4 regions of the Streptomyces sp. NPDC000348 genome follow, and region 2 is predicted to be linked to each of the others. Evidence: riboswitches for the same ligand, from Rfam matches in the RefSeq annotation. Region 2 holds a riboswitch; each other region holds the start of a gene.
The links. Region 2 has a riboswitch for cyclic di-AMP ahead of ACFY3N_RS26905 (transglycosylase SLT domain-containing protein). Riboswitches for the same ligand answer to the same signal wherever they lie in the genome.
Positions count from the first base shown of each region.

Region 1 (2,190 bases), on a different contig from region 2:
GCCGGAGCCCGACAGCACCAGCAGCAGCTCCCGCAACTGAGGGTCGGCCACGCCGTAGACGTCGAGCAGTAACCGCACGTCGGGTGGTTTCACCCCGCTCGTGCCCGTCTCGATCCGGCTCACCTTCGACTGGTGCCAGCCCGCCAGCCGGGCCGCCTCACCGCTGGTGAGTCCCGCCGAGGTGCGCAGCGCGCGCAGTTCGGCGCCCAGTTTCCGGCGGCGCACCGCGGGACCGTGCTGCATGGGCTTCTCCTTACTCCTTCCGAGTCGCCCGGATACGGTCTCCCGTCGCAGAGTTCACCGCTTTGAGCGACAGATATATGCATATCTTGGTGGATCGCCGTCCTGCGCCGTGCGGTGATGGCAGTCTGGCGGCGAAGCACCAGTGCGGGACCGTACTCGAACCTTCCGCTCCGTGTCGGACCGCGGGCCCGTGGGAAAGGGACGACGTCGCCATGGCAGACCATCTGGAAGCATCCGTCACTCTGCCGAGCGATCCCGCCTCGGTCTCGGCCGCCCGCGCCCACGTGGTGGGCGTGCTGGAGGAATGGGGCATGCCGGCGGGCGCGGAACTGTGCGACACCGTCCGGCTGATCGTCTCCGAACTCGCCACCAACGCGGTGCAGCACACGTTCGGGCAGTCGCCCACGTTCACCGTGGACGTCGTCCTGGTCCGTGACGAGCGGGTGCACATCGGTGTCACGGACAGCCACCCCCGGTTCCCCAGGCGGCTGCCCGCGGCGGTCCAGCAGGACAACGGCCGCGGGCTGGTCATCATCCGCTGGCTGACCGCGGAGTGCGGCGGCAGGCTCAGGATCCGCCCCACGCGTGAGGGCGGCAAGACCGTGTCGGTCGAACTCCCGTGGACCGTCCGGGCCGCCGGAGCGGTCACGGCGGCCGGACAGCAGGAGCAGTAGTCGGGCGGCGGGCGGCGGTGCCCCGGGGCACCGCCGCCCCCGCGGTCACCTCACCCGGCCGTACCAGACACTGCGGGTCCAGATCTTCTGCAGGCGCACCACGTCCCCGGTCTTCGGGGCGTGCCAGATCTTGCCCTTACCCGCGTAGATGCCGACGTGGTAGACGTAACTGCCCGAATGGAAGAACACCAGGTCCCCCGCCCTGCGGCTCTGGGCGGAGATGTGGCGCGTCTTGTTGTACTGCTGGGCGGCGGTGCGCGGCAGCTTCTTGCCCGCCTTCTTGAACGAGTACAGCGTCAGGCCCGAGCAGTCGAACCGGTGCGGCCCGGTGGCGCCCCACTGGTAGGGCGAGCCCTTCTTGGAGGCGGCGATGTTCAGCGCCTTGGCGGCCGGGCTCGCGGCGGCCGCCTCCGAGGCGGCTCCGGGGACCACGAGGGAGCCGCCCACGGCGGCCAGGGTGAGGGCCGAGGCCGTGCCGGCCCGGGCCATGAGAGACGGGACACGATTGAGCGCAGTCATGCGCAACCCTTCGTCAGCCGCCTGTGAAGGATGACCTGTCGGATTCGGGCTGGCGAAGTGGCCCGGCCGCACATGTGCGGCTTCACCCCAAGGGCTGCTCGGAACTGACGTCCCGGCGGCCCGTCGTGCTTGGGTCCTCCACTCCTGCCGATCCACTCCTGTCGACCGGTCATCCGGGCGGCGGCAGGACTCGGCGTCCGCCCGGATCGCCCCGCCGCGGCGGCGGGGTCTTGTCGTCAGTCAGGGATCTTGGCTCATGACGCAATCGAAATCCCAACGGAACGTGGGATTTGTGTTGTTACTCACCACTCACCCGTTCGGGTGGACACCTCCTTGTTCGGGTCCTCGCCGAGAGCTCGGGGAGCCCCGGACCAGGGGTGAAAAGCACCGTTCCGGCTGTGCGGTACGCGCGTTGCGCAACCGAGAGGGCCCGAAAACAGCAGGTTCGTCTACGCCGGACGGGGGTACGCCGTTTGGTCCGTTTCAACCCCGGCCGCGGCGCACCACCGGCCGGGGACGCCGTCCGGACCCCGCGGGTCTCAACTGCCGGGGTCCGGCGGCAGTGTGACCCGGGCCGTGCGCCGTTCGCCGTCCAGCACCCGCAGGGCCCGGGCCAGCGTGCCGGAGTGCAGTTCGGTCTCGCCGCGCCGGTGCATCAGGGTCAGCGCGTCGCGCAGCGCGACGGCCGTGCCGACCAGTGCCTGGGCCGCGCGCAGTCCGCGATAGGTGTCACCGTCCAGGGCCGGGTTGATCC
Region 1 covers NZ_JBIAZD010000019.1:97,426-99,615, forward strand. Annotated here, with positions in the region: gene ACFY3N_RS29780 (helix-turn-helix domain-containing protein) at 1-243, opposite strand, end outside; gene ACFY3N_RS29785 (ATP-binding protein) at 456-917, shown strand; gene ACFY3N_RS29790 (C40 family peptidase) at 963-1,436, opposite strand; cyclic di-AMP (ydaO/yuaA leader) riboswitch at 1,440-1,642, opposite strand; gene ACFY3N_RS29795 (hypothetical protein) at 1,976-2,190, opposite strand, start outside.
Region 1: it holds a riboswitch for cyclic di-AMP, as region 2 does, so the genes downstream of both, ACFY3N_RS29790 (C40 family peptidase) here and ACFY3N_RS26905 (transglycosylase SLT domain-containing protein) in region 2, are expected to answer to the same signal.

Region 2 (2,190 bases):
GCCGGACTCGTGGGAGTCGGAGGCGATGTCCAGGACGTCGTCGGCGAGCTGGAAGGCGACGCCGAGCCGCTCGCCGTACTGGGTCAGCACGTCCACGACCGTCTCCTCGGCCCCGGACATCATCGCGCCGAACCGGCAGGCGACGGCGACCAGCGAGCCGGTCTTGCCGCCGAGCACGTCGAGGTAGTGGTCGACCGGGTCGCGGCCGTCCTGCGGTCCCGCGGTCTCCAGGATCTGCCCGGTGACCAGCCGCTCGAACGCCTCGGCCTGCACCCGCACGGCCTCCGGTCCGAGGTCGGCCAGGATGTGCGAGGCCCGCGCGAAGAGGAAGTCGCCGGTGAGGACCGCGACGGAGTTGCCCCAGCGGGCGTTCGCGCTGTCGACCCCGCGCCGCACCTCGGCCTCGTCCATCACGTCGTCGTGGTACAGCGTGGCCAGGTGGGTGAGCTCCACGACCACGGCCGAGGGCACGACACCGTGCGCGTAGGGGTCGCCGAACTGGGCGGCGAGCATCACGAGCAGCGGGCGGAACCGCTTGCCGCCGGCCCGCACCAGGTGCTGGGCGGCTCCCGTGATGAAGGGGACCTCACTCTTGGTGGCCTCGAGCAGTCCTTCCTCGACAGCCGTCATCCCGGCCTGGACATCGGCTTCCAGAGCCTGGTCCCGCACGCTCAGCCCGAACGGCCCGACGACGGTCACGAGGGGTCTCCTGTCTGCTGGTGTCCACTGGCGGTTACACGGAATGTCGATAGGTCGCTGCCATCACTCAAGTCAGCGTATCCGGTCACGTTTCGATCACCGCCAGCGCCCGGGGTTACCGGCAGGGCGGCACGGAATCAAGGGCGGAGCGCTTTTGATCGTTTGATAACAACGGACATTCTCAGACTTTCCCGGACGTAGTAATCCACTCCTCGACCCGGCCCCCGACCCGCCTCCCGGGTCGCGGTTCACCGCGCGCACCATCCTGCCCCTCCCGGCGTCCGATTTGCCGCAAATACTGAGCGAATTCCGCTTGGCGATAAATGCGCTCACAGGCAATCCCCAGTGAAGTGGCTCACGCGCGAACCGATACCCCCACCACGGGCCGCCACCCGCCTTCTCCCCCTCCGCGACACGGAGTTGACCCTTGGCACTCGCAAAGGATCAAGTGCCTCAAAACCCCCATTGCAAGATCAAACGGCGCCTTGTGTGATTCCCGCACTTGTTCCCGACATGTGCTCTCGCATACGTTCCCGGCCTGCCGGGTGGACGCCTAATCCTGCCGCCGCCCGCATCAACCGACGACGATCACTCAGCACGGCAGGAGTGGGGGACCCAGGTAGGCCGCCGGGCCGGACACGCGCCGGAACGGCTAGGGGTGAAGCCATGCCCGCAGGGGCACGGCCGGGCACTCTCCCGCCCGAACCCGACAGCTCACCTCGCAGGCGTAGGAGAGGAACCCAGACATGCCTGCTTACGGTCAGCACCGCCGCCGCCTCGCCCGTTCCCTCGCCGTCGCCGGCGTCGCCGTGGTCGCCCTGCCGCTGTTCGGCGCGACCAGCGCCTCCGCGGCCACCACCGAGCCGACGACGACCGCCGCCACCTCCGTGACGGCGTACCCGGACAACCTCGACGGCTGGATCCGCGAGGCGCTGGACGTCATGGCGCAGAACGGCATCCCGGGCAGCTACGAGGGCATCCACCGCAACATCATGCGCGAGTCCTCCGGCAACCCGGCCGCCGTCAACAACTGGGACTCCAACGCCGCCGCCGGCACCCCGTCGAAGGGCCTGCTGCAGGTCATCGACCCGACCTTCCAGGCGTACCACGTGCCCGGCACCGCCTTCGACCCGTTCGACCCGGTCGCGAACATCGCGGCGGCCTGCAACTACGCCGCCGACCGCTACGGCTCCATCGACAACGTCTTCGGCGCGTACTGAGCCACCCGCTGGGGGGCGAGCGTCATCGCCCCGCCGAACAGTCGCTCGAGGACGACGGCCACGCCGTCGTCCTCGTTCGACGTGGTGACCTCGTCCGCCACCGCCTTCAGTTCGGGATGCGCGTTGGCCATGGCGACGCCGTGGGCCGCCCAGTCGAACATGGGGATGTCGTTCGGCATGTCACCGAAGGCGATCGTCCGCTCCGGGCTCAGCCCCAGGTGTTCGGCGGCGAGCGCCAGCCCGGTCGCCTTGGTCACCCCGCACGGCTGGA
Region 2 covers NZ_JBIAZD010000016.1:10,934-13,123, forward strand. Annotated here, with positions in the region: gene ACFY3N_RS26900 (polyprenyl synthetase family protein) at 1-699, opposite strand, end outside; cyclic di-AMP (ydaO/yuaA leader) riboswitch at 1,272-1,440, shown strand; gene ACFY3N_RS26905 (transglycosylase SLT domain-containing protein) at 1,446-1,919, shown strand; gene ACFY3N_RS26910 (HAD family hydrolase) at 1,883-2,190, opposite strand, start outside.

Region 3 (2,190 bases), on a different contig from region 2:
TCGGTGGGTTCCGCGACGCACGCGCCCGCGTGCCGCCGGGTCACCACGAACCCCTCGGCCTCCAGCGTGCGCAGCGCCTCCCGGACGGGCACCCGGGAGACGCCGTAACGGCGGGCGAGGACTTCCTCGGTGAGCCGGCCGCCGCGCTCGTAGACACCCGCGACGATGTCGTCCCGGATCGCCGTGCACACCGAGTGCGCGGGAATACGCATGACGGACCTCCGGCTTAATCCCCGTGAAACGTCGACGATTGACGTGTGTTCCGTGACTCTATTGCAATCAGCGGGAATTCACGACGGCGGGCCGGAATCCAGGCGTATTTTTTGGACAAGCGCCGCCCGGAAACACCGGTGCCCCGGCTCGGGGAGCCGGGGCACCGGGAAGTGGGCGGGTCGGTCCGGTCAGAGGCTGACGCCGTGCGCGCGGAGGTAGGCGACCGGGTCGAGGTCGGAGCCGTACTCGGCGGTCGTACGGGCCTCGAAGTGCAGATGCGCGCCCGTGACGTTGCCAGTGGCGCCGGAGAGACCGATCTGCTGTCCGGCGGCGACCTGCTGGCCCACCGAGACACCGATGGAGGAGAGGTGACCGTACTGGGTGTACGTGCCGTCGTTCATCCTGATGACGACCTGGTTGCCGTACGCGCCGCCCCAGCCGGCCTCGACCACGGTGCCGATGCCGACCGACTGGACGGGGGTGCCGGTCGCGGCGTGGAAGTCGACACCGGTGTGGCTGCCGGAGGACCACAGCGAGCTGCCGGCCTGGTAACCGGTCGAGACGTACGAGCCGGCGATCGGGGAGACGAAGGTGTTGAGGCGCTTGCGCTCGGCCTCCCGCGCGGCGCGCTCCTGCTCCGCACGGGCCTTCTCGGCCTCCTCCGCGGCCCTCTCGCGCGCGGTCTCCTCCGCGGCCTTCCGCGCGGCGGCCTCGGCCGCCTCCCGGGCGGCCTCGTGCTGGGCGGCCGCCTGGGCGTCGATCCGGTCGGCGACCGCGTCTCCCAGGGTGACGACGGGCGTGAGGCCGGTCTGTGCGGCGGCGGGCTCGGCGGCGAGCGCGGGGGCCGAGAGGGAGCCGACGACGCCGGTGGTGGTGAGCGCCGCGACGCCCGCCGCGCGGGCGGTGCCGCGCTGCATCCGGCTGGGACGACGGTGCTTGCCCGGGGCGCGGGTGAACGCCATGTACAGGCTGGTCCTTTCCTTCCCTCTCGCCTACCGGGTTAGCTGACGGGTTCGGAGCAGGAAGGTCTCCTACGGACCCCCTCGCGACACGCGCGGGCGCCCGATTCACCCCAGGGACTGCGGAGGGTCCCCGGCTCCCCTGGCTCGCGCCGTACGGGGACTCGGCGATGGCTGTCCGGTGCCGCGGGTGCGGCGCACTGCCCGACGAACAGCCCGCATGACGCTAAGCGGGCCGTCTCCCCATCCTCAAACGAATCCCGGTTTTTGTAGCGCATCCCACAGGGCAGACAGGCAACTTCCGCCCCGATTCGGGCATAAGAGGGCCCCGGTGACTTCCGTGTCACCGGGGCCCCGCGCGCGTCCTCCGCGGCTCGCTACTCGGCCGTCACGACGGTGACTTCACCGATCCCGAGCGCCTCGACGGGCGCCTTGATCTGCGCCGCGTCGCCGACGAGGATCGTCACCAGGCGGTCCACCGGGAAGGCGTTCACCACGGCCGCGGTGGCCTCCACGGTGCCGGTCGCGGCCAACTGCCGGTACAGGTCGGCCTGGTAGTGGTCGGGCAGGTGCTGCTCGACCTGGTCGGCCAGGGTGCTCGCGACGGCCGCGGCGGTCTCGTACTTGAGCGGCGCCACACCCACGAGGTTCTGCACGGCGACGTCGCGCTCGTCGTCGGTGAGCCCCTCCGCGGCGAGCGTGCGCAGCACGGTCCACAGGTCGTCGAGGGCGGGGCCGGTGTTCGGGGTGTCGACGGAGCCGCTGATGGCCAGCATCGCCGCGCCGGTACCGTCCGGGGCGGACCTGAGGACCTGCCCGAACGCCCGTACGCCGTAGGTGTATCCCTTCTCCTCGCGCAGCACGCGGTCCAGGCGGGAGGTGAGGGTGCCGCCCAGGCAGTACGTGCCGAGCACCTGCGCGGGCCACACGCGGTCGTGCCGGTCGGGGCCGACACGGCCGATCAGCAGCTGCGTCTGGACGGCGCCGGGACGGTCCACGATCACGACCCGGCCGGTAT
Region 3 covers NZ_JBIAZD010000012.1:138,899-141,088, forward strand. Annotated here, with positions in the region: gene ACFY3N_RS23775 (GntR family transcriptional regulator) at 1-212, opposite strand, end outside; gene ACFY3N_RS23780 (M23 family metallopeptidase) at 402-1,175, opposite strand; cyclic di-AMP (ydaO/yuaA leader) riboswitch at 1,188-1,352, opposite strand; gene ACFY3N_RS23785 (M16 family metallopeptidase) at 1,550-2,190, opposite strand, start outside.
Region 3: it holds a riboswitch for cyclic di-AMP, as region 2 does, so the genes downstream of both, ACFY3N_RS23780 (M23 family metallopeptidase) here and ACFY3N_RS26905 (transglycosylase SLT domain-containing protein) in region 2, are expected to answer to the same signal.

Region 4 (2,190 bases), on a different contig from region 2:
ATGGTCGAGGGCGGCGGCACGGTCCACACCCAGCTCCTCACCCAGGGGCTGGCCGACGAGCTCCAGCTGGTCCTCGCCCCGCTGTTCGTCGGTGACCCCGAGGCCCCCCGCCTCTTCGGCCCCGGCCCCTACCAGGGCGGCCGGCTGCGGCTGGTCGAGAGCCGCCCGGTGGGCGACGTCGTCCTGATGCGCTACGAGCCCACCGCCCCCGGCACCGGCCCGCTGCCCTCCGCCGCCGACCACCACTGGCTGGCCCTCGCCTGCGAGCTGGCCGCCGAGTGCCCGCCCTCCGCGACGGCGTTCAGCGTGGGCGCGGTCGTGGTGGCCGCCGACGGTACGGAGCTGGCGCGCGGCCACTCCCGGGAGGGCGGCGACCCGGTGGTGCACGCGGAGGAGGCCGCGCTCGCCAAGGCCGATCCCACGGACCCCCGGCTCGTCACCGCCACCGTGTACTCCAGCCTGGAGCCCTGCGCCCGCCGCGCGTCCCGGCCGGCACCCTGTGCCCGGCTGATCCTGGACGCGGGCGTACGGCGGGTGGTCACGGCCTGGCGCGAGCCGGACACGTTCGTGGCGGGCGCCGACGGCAGCGCGGTACTGGCGGCCGGGGGCGCCACCGTGGTCGTCCTGCCGGAGCACGAGGACCGGGCCAAGGCGCCGAACGGACATCTGCTCGGCCGCTGAACCGGGGCCGGCGATCATGGGTGTGCGCCATGTCCTGCGGATGACGTACACTGGTCTTACCGACGCGGGGTGGAGCAGCTCGGTAGCTCGCTGGGCTCATAACCCAGAGGTCGCAGGTTCAAATCCTGTCCCCGCTACTGAAGGCCGAGGGCCGGAATCCAAAGGATTCCGGCCCTCGGTGTTTTCCGCTCCCCCTTCCCGACCAACGGTCTCACCCAGAGTGAGCGATCCACCCCGCAGCGCATAACGACTGACGAACGGTCAGAAGTGATCCGTCACCTGAGGTGCGGTCAACTCGCCCGTTTTTGACCGCTCGTGGCACTTAAGTCCACGCGGAAATCGTTAAAGATCAAGAGGAACGGCTTGGAATCAGGCCCTCGCGTCTATTAACGTTCGATAACGCAGCGCGGTCGTCCCAGCCGTCACAGACGTCGGCTCCGTGCGCACGCGCCGAATCCCGCAAGGGAACCGGGGAACCACCACCATGGGGTGAATCGCGTGGATACCGCCGTGGCACCACGGCTCGTATACGCGCGTAGGAGACCTTCCCGCTCCGAACCCGTCAGCTAACCCGGTAGGCGAAGACGGAAGGAAAGGAGCACGCCCACGTGGCGTCCAACCCGCCTGCCCCCGAGGCCCCGTTCAAACCGAGCGACACCTTCGCCTACGGCGGCGTCCGCACCGACGAGGGCCCCTTCGAGGAGTGGAACCCCACCGCGGATTCCGTTCGCCCCGTACGCGGCCGGCACCGCGTCTCCAAGCAGCGCGGCGGAGGACTCGCCCGCAGCTCCACCGTCCTGGGCGTCGGCGTCATAGCGGCCGTCGGCGCCGGCGGCATGGCCAGCGCCCAGACCGGCAAGCCGCCGGTTTCGATCTCCATGCCCGACCTCCCCAACGTGGGTTCCCTCATCTCCGACGAGGAAACCACCCCCGAGGGATCGTCCACCCCCCTCAGCACCCTCGGCATGACCGCCGCCGACACCGAGCAGGGCGCCGCCGACGCCGGCGAGGCGCTGCGCGCCCGGATCATGGCGCAGGTCGAGCAGCAGCAGGACCAGGCCGAGAGCAAGGCGCAGGCCGAGGCCGTCGCCGCCGCCGAGAAGGCGGCCGCCGAGGCCGCCGCCGAGGCGGAGAAGGAGGCCGAGGCCAAGGCCAAGGCCGCCAAGGAGAAGGCGGAGGAGGAGGCCAGGAAGAAGGCCGAGGCCGAGCGCCTCGCCGAGCTGGCCAAGCAGTACGCGCTGCCGACCTCCTCGTACACCATCACCTCGACCTTCGGCCAGGCCGGCGCCTACTGGTCCTCCGGCCAGCACACCGGCCTCGACTTCGCCGCCCCCACGGGCACGCTGATCAAGGCGGTCCACACCGGCACGATCACCTCCGCCGGCTGGGACGGCTCCTACGGCTACAAGACCGTGCTCACGCTCGACGACGGCACCGAGATCTGGTACGCCCACCAGTCCTCCATCAGCGTCAGCGTCGGCCAGAAGGTCAGCACCGGCGACGTGATCG
Region 4 covers NZ_JBIAZD010000040.1:14,994-17,183, reverse strand. Annotated here, with positions in the region: gene ACFY3N_RS35970 (dihydrofolate reductase family protein) at 1-681, shown strand, start outside; tRNA gene ACFY3N_RS35965 (tRNA-Met) at 745-818, shown strand; cyclic di-AMP (ydaO/yuaA leader) riboswitch at 1,120-1,277, shown strand; gene ACFY3N_RS35960 (M23 family metallopeptidase) at 1,290-2,190, shown strand, end outside.
Region 4: it holds a riboswitch for cyclic di-AMP, as region 2 does, so the genes downstream of both, ACFY3N_RS35960 (M23 family metallopeptidase) here and ACFY3N_RS26905 (transglycosylase SLT domain-containing protein) in region 2, are expected to answer to the same signal.